Regions from separate parts of the Jeotgalibacillus sp. 10bf12 genome, predicted to be linked through region 2. Evidence: riboswitches for the same ligand, from Rfam matches in the RefSeq annotation. Region 2 holds a riboswitch; the other holds the start of a gene.

Region 1 (3,422 bases), 1.5 Mb from region 2:
CTGCCATTCCGATCCGGCAAATTGACTGTACACGCCCTTTTCTTCAGCCAGCGCATTCGATGCTTTGATCGTTTCAAATGCAATCGTTTCATAGAGTTTATCCGCATAATCCACTGCTTCTTCTGACTCCCACTGAATACTTTCAAGTGCGAGCAGATGATGCCAGCCAAATGTCCCAAGCCCGATCGCACGGTACTTCCGATTCGTCCGCTGTGCCTGACCAACTGTAATATTGTTTAAATCAATCACGTTATCAAGCATTCTGATCTGAATCGGAATCAGCCGCTTCAGCACATCACTTTTCACAGCCCGTGCAAGATTAATAGATGAAAGATTGCATACGACAAAGTCACCCGGCTTACGGACAATGACGATAGTCCCGTCCTCATCCTCGTATTCTTTTGTAATCGTCGTCGCAGACATATTCTGCGCAATTTCAGTACATAGGTTACTGCAGTAAATCGAAGTTCTCCCTTCTTCAATCTTATTTGGATTCTGACGATTTACTTCATCACGGTAAAACATATAAGGCGTGCCTGTTTCAAGCTGAGAGACCATGATGCGCGCCATCATGTCCATTGCGCGATAGGTCTTCCGTGGTAACAATGGATGATTGACTGCCTCTTCGTACTTCTCAGTAAAATACTTACGATCAGCCTCATCATAAAAATCCTCCAGCCCAAGCGGATTTCCTTCGTCATCTTTCCAGCCCATCACTGTTTTCACTTCATGCGGACAAAACGTATGCCACTCTCCGATACTGCGACCCGTCTCATCTGTTTCCTGAAGCCTTTGCATAAATAAATCCGGAACTGATACACCTGTAAATATATCGTGCGCTTTTCTTCTTTCATCACCATTATTCGTTTTTAAATCGAGAAAACCATTCATCATATCTTTGTGGAAAACATCCAGATAAACTGCAACAGCACCCTGTCTCTGACCTAGCTGATCAACGCTGACAGCTGTGTTATTCAGCAGACGGATCCAGGGAATCACACCTGACGAATTCCCTTTAAACTTTTTAATATCAGACCCTAGTGCTCTTACCTTTCCGTAATAAACGCCGATCCCACCGCCGTCTTTACTGAGACGCGCAATGTCCCAGTTATTTGTATAAATGCCGTCCAGCGAATCCTCCACTGTATCAATAAAGCAGGAAGCAAGCTGCCCGGTCTTTTTACCGGCATTCGATAAAGTCGGTGTTGCAACTGTCATAAATAAGTTACTCATTGCCCAGTAGGCTTCTTTTACAAGCGTGACCCTCTTTTCCGGCGCTTCATTTTTCATCAGCAGCATTGCAATGATCATAAAGCGTTCCTGTGGCAGCTCGTAAAGATTGCGGTCATGATCACGCGCCAGATAACGGTCAGAGAGCAGGAACAGACCGATATAGTTGAAAAGGTAATCCCGCTCAGGTGTGATTTCCCGGCCTAATTCATCAAGTTCTGCTTTTGAATAAGTATTAAGTGCTTCTGTGTAAATATCTTTATGTATCAATGTTTCGATCAGCTGATGGAAGCTGCCGTATTTTTGCGCAGGGTTATAATTCCTGTTAGCTGCTGCCTGGTCGTACAGTTCGTCCAGATAGAGTCTAGCTGCAAGAAACGTCCAGTCCGGTGCGTCCATCGCCACACGGTTCAGGGCATAGTGCATAGCAAAATCGCGTGCAGTATCTTCTCTTTGTGTGAGTTGATCCATCAGTTCAGCTGCATCGAGCTTGTGTTTGATTGCTGCGTCTTTGATTGTTTGCAGCGTCTGATGGAGAGTGGTTGTTTTTTGTGTGGTCATGATTGTGTACCTCCGCCTAAAATAATGTAGTTAACTTTCTATAACCACTGATCCTTTCCGTCGAGGACTGCGCTTTCCTGCCCCGGACGGTGAGCTTCATCAGGCTTCTCCTTGGGGATCTCACAGGTCAGGGCGTGAGTCCACGTCCGCAACGTAGAGGGTCAGCTGAATATTGCTTGTAAACATTCTCTTTGCACGACCACAATATAGGGAAAAGGCATAATAAAAACCGCCTATCGGGATAGGCGGTCAGATAAACGATATGAATTATAAGAGCATAGTCCTCACAAGGGACCTGTCTGATAAAGCCACCGTTTCTTTCCTCACACCCCGAAGAAATGAAAACAAAAAATAAGACAGGTCTCCTGACTTGTGCGTCACTCTACTTTGAACCCTTCCCATATAAGGACCCTTTACCAGAGCTCTCTTATACAGTGGATTGTTCAGTTCGTCAGCACATACAGTTGCGGGGGCAGTCCCGGATTCTCACCGGATTCCCTTTTAAGCGATATTCGCATCTTATCTTTCGGCAACACTATATGTAGTTGTGCGTAAAATTAAAAAGCACTATATATTGATTAATGACATCTTACCCGAAAAATGATCATTTGGCAAGGAAGAGTTCATTTTAATATTTCTCATCAAACATCTGCAAGTTATTTGTCCGGTTTCCTCTGTAAAGTGATTGCTGTTACAGCCCCGACAATAATGATGACACCACAGGAATACAAAAATGTGTGAAGTCCGAGCACCTGATAGCCAAGCAGAATCACGACCCCATCCACAATAAAAATGACGATCCCGGTATTCATTGAGACGGCTTTAGAAATCATATGAGCCAATAAGTCTGTACCTCCAGTACTTGTCTCAAACAGCAGCATCAGACCAATTCCAAAACCAATTAGCAGTCCGCCTGCGATCACACTTGGCAGGATCGGCATTTGAAAAAATGACCTGAGCGGTGACAACCAGTCAATGAGCAGAGATGAGACGAACAAACCATGAAGGCTATTATAAAAATAGGCTCTTTTCATAAACCAGGCATAAATAAATAGCGGCACACTCAATAAAATCATGGCCAGACCAACTTGTACACCGAAATAGTAATGCGCGATTAACGCGAGACCAATCATCCCTCCGTCAAGCAGATGATGAGGGACTAAGAAGCCATTAATTCCTGTCGCCAGCATGAAACTTCCAATCATAATTGCGATGCTCTTTTTAAAAAGCATATTACCCCTTTCAAAGCATGCTTTATTTCTTATGCTATGATTTTTTGAATGATATATGCCCGCGGCGCTATCATACAACTCAGCAGTGAAATGGTTTTGAATAAAGACCAATAAAAACTGTTCACCACTAAAATATAGGTATTTTTGTTTATTATATATAAATAAAGGATATAGGTATAAAAGCTCAAAAAACTTAAAACAAGTTCATTTATATATTTGGACTTTTCACGAAGGAGAAATCAACTAATGACCGTTTATGATTTCAAAGTAAAAACATCAAGTGGCTTCACGAAAAGTTTAGATGTTTACAAAGGAAAGCTGTTGTTAATTGTTAACACAGCAACTAAATGCGGGTTCACACCACAACTCGAAGATCTGCAGAAACTGCAGGAACGTTAT
Region 2 (3,422 bases):
TCATCAGTGATAGAATCGAGCCGAGAAACGAGCTGAAAATGATTCCTGTCAGAATGATCGTTTCCATCTTCATTGACTTCTCAACCATTCTGGCAAAGCCAAGCACAATGATTAACGTAAGCAGTGCTGCTAATATACTGATCACAGGCAATGTAAAGCTGCCAAGTCCAGGTATTGTCAGTCCAAGGAAAATGGTTGCTACTGCACCGACTGACGCGCCGGATGAAACACCGAGCGTATACGGGTCAGCGAGCGGGTTTTTTAGAAGTCCCTGAAAAGAAGCACCTGCGATCGCAAGTGATGCACCTACAAGAGCTGCAAGTATCACACGTGGAAATCTGATATCAAGCACGATTGAGCTGAACATCGGGTCCAGCGCTTCTCTGTTACTGAACGCACCTGCGAAAATACTGAGCATTTCCATGACAGGCACTCTTACAGAGCCTACTGTGACTCCAAGTGTGAAAGCAGTCAATAAAAGCAGGATGGAAACAGCGTATCCCGCCCAGACTTTACTCCGCGAAAACATCAGGATAGATCGCTTCTGCAAGGGCCTGTGTACCTTCTACGAGTCTTGGACCTGAACGTGTAACCGGGTCTGAAGGGACTAGATAGACATCTTCATTTGTTACAGCAGTGACCTGACTGAAGCCTTCATAACCCATCCACTGGTCCACTGCATCCTCTACGAAATCACCATAAGTCAGCAGTGCTACCTCCGGATTCCGCGTGACAACTTCCTCTTCTGTTAAAGGAACGAATCCTTCCTGATCCGCCATCACGTTTTCAGCATTGATCAGATCAAGCATTTCCTGAATAAATGTGTTGTTTGCTGCTACATACATTTCAGGCGGTCCTGCCACATCCACTAATACTGATTTACGGTCCTCTTCTGAAATCGCAGATGCTTTTTCAGCAATCTCATCAAAGCCTGCCTGCATATCAGCAATAATCTGCTCTGCTTCTTCAGTTGTTCCAGTGATCTGACCAATCATATCGATCGTGCCGTAGACTTCATCAAAGGTCATTGCATTTTCAATCACAACAACCGGAATGCCTGCGTCCTCAATCTGCTGAAGACCATCTGCACCACCCGGATTTGATGCATGTGCAAGCACTACATCAGGCTGAAGAGAAATAATCTTTTCTACGTTAAACTCCATGCCACCGATTTTTTCAACGTTCATTGCTTCTTCAGGGTAGTTGTCAAAGTCAGATACCCCGACGATTTCTTCATCGAGTCCAAGTGCGTATGCGATTTCTGTATTGCTTGGCAGCATGGATACGATCGCATCAGGCTGCTCTTCAATTGTGATCTCTTCACCGTTTGCATCTGTTACTGTGACCGGGAATGATGATTCTGACTCAGCAGGTTCTTCTGTTACTTCTTCCTGATCCTGATCGTCTGCCGGTGCTTCTGTTGTTTCTTCTGCGCTGTCTGAGCAGGCTGCAAGTACGCCTGCTGCGAGTAAAACTGGTAACCATTTTTTCATGTTGTGTTCCTCCGTCTTATGATTTTTTGCAATAAAAAAACATCTCACGCGGGAGATGCAGGGTTGCAGGATATAGCCGTATGTAAAAAACGGAGAGGCTGCAACACCCGCCCATATCCTCGTAGGCGTGTCTGGTGCTTGGAATCAAGGCAGGTCTCCTGGCTTATGACAATCAGTGTTTGCCTCCTTCCCATAGCTTAAGCTACAGTGGCTGCGGCAGACACAAGTCATTTACAGTGGCGGGACCGCGCTGGAATTACACCAGCTTCCCTTTTAACTGATCATTGATGATCAGCACCTCTATCCGTTCATATTGAAATGTTTTTCCAATGCTATTATAGCACTTCCTGTCAGATATTGTGCAAGGGCTTTTTTCGAGAGATTATGAGTGAAAAGTGATTAGAAGCTTAAAATACGGGAAAATAAAAAGAAATCTGCATGGAGGTGTCAGCATATATGTCAAATGATCATATGAAGCATGAAGGTCCACATCCTCACGAGCATAGTATGGAATGCGGTCACACTAAAATTCAGCACGGCGATCACATCGATTTTGTCCACGACGGTCACTTGCACCATGAGCATCAGGGTCACTGGGATGATTGTAAGATTGAAGTGTCAGAAGAGAACCCTGATACATGTCAACCGACTGAATGCGGGTGTAATCACACAGATGATTGCGGTCATGAGTTAGTACCTCACGGCGATCATTTTGATTATCTGGTGAACGGCCGCCTGCACCATGTGCATGATGGACATTGTGATGACCACGGTCCTGTAGAAGTCATTGATAAAGGGTAATACTGAATGTAAAACACCCCTGTCAAACCTAATTTGACAGGGGTGTTTTATGTTTAGCTTTTAATTTCAAGTGGTCTTAAGCTCGCTTCGATTTGTGCACGTTTTGGCTCAAGGAATGGTGGCAGCGCAAGCTCTTCCCCAAGATGCTCCATATCCTCATCGGTTGCAAAGCCCGGCTCATCAGTTGCAAGCTCAAACAGAATACCGTTTGACTCGCGGAAGTAAATTGAGCGGAAATAATAGCGGTCGACTTCACCTGATGTCATCAGACCGAAGCTTCGGATGCGGTCATCCCACTTTTCATAATCCTCAAAAGTCGGAATACGGAACGCCACGTGGTGCACGCTCCCCCGGCCAGGACGTTCAGGCGGAAGATCAGGTCTTTCTTCGATATGCACTTCAGCACCCGTCCCGCCTTCTGCAACTGACATGACCTGGATTGCAGGCAATTCAGCGCCGGCGCGATTCGGATACTCGCCCACCTTTTCAAAGCCAAGCACCTGCTCAAGCACTGCAATTGTTTTTTCTGCACGGCGCACAGTCAGCGTAACCGGTCCAAGACCAACGATCGCATGCGCTTCAGGAACATCAGCACCAGTCCATGGTATTCCCGGCGCGACTCCTTCTTCACCGTTATCCGCGACCAGCATGAGGCGCGATCCTTCTTCATCCTCAAAATAAAGTGTGTCACGCCCTGCACGCTTTTCAATGTCATCATGACGGACATTTAGTTCATCAAAACGCTTTTTCCAGTAATGAAGTGATTCTGTTGTCGGTACACGGAATGCTGTATTTGAAATACTTGAAACGCCTGGATACGTGCGGCCGGCCATCGGAATATCAAAATACGTCATATCCGTTCCCGGACTGCCGACTGCATCTGCGTAAAATAAGTGATATGAAGATGTGCTGTCCTGGTTTACAGTCTTCTTAACAAGGCGCATGCCTAATGTTTGTGTAAAAAATCTATGGTTTTTCTCAGCAGCCGAAGTGATTGCTGATACGTGATGAATTCCTGTTACTTTCATGGTGAACACTCCTTTTATCTCGAAACTAAGATATTTTCTATCCTTATTGTATGACTGATTGTAAATGAATGCAAGAAAAATATCTCGAATTCGAGATATT

What was found. Region 2 has a riboswitch for cobalamin ahead of DH10bf12_RS00965 (helical backbone metal receptor). Riboswitches for the same ligand answer to the same signal wherever they lie in the genome.
Region 1: linked by a shared signal. The riboswitch ahead of DH10bf12_RS08820 (ribonucleoside-diphosphate reductase subunit alpha) and the one ahead of DH10bf12_RS00965 (helical backbone metal receptor) in region 2 are both predicted to bind cobalamin.

The regions. Positions count from the first base shown of each region.
Region 1 is NZ_CP200276.1:1,674,449-1,677,870, reverse strand. Features, by position in the region: gene DH10bf12_RS08820 (ribonucleoside-diphosphate reductase subunit alpha) at 1-1,791, opposite strand, end outside; cobalamin riboswitch at 2,130-2,328, opposite strand; gene DH10bf12_RS08815 (YitT family protein) at 2,448-2,996, opposite strand; gene DH10bf12_RS08810 (glutathione peroxidase) at 3,270-3,422, shown strand, end outside.
Region 2 is NZ_CP200276.1:209,390-212,811, forward strand. Features, by position in the region: gene DH10bf12_RS00960 (FecCD family ABC transporter permease) at 1-550, opposite strand, end outside; gene DH10bf12_RS00965 (helical backbone metal receptor) at 513-1,493, opposite strand; cobalamin riboswitch at 1,625-1,810, opposite strand; gene DH10bf12_RS00970 (hypothetical protein) at 1,950-2,294, shown strand; gene DH10bf12_RS00975 (ring-cleaving dioxygenase) at 2,348-3,322, opposite strand.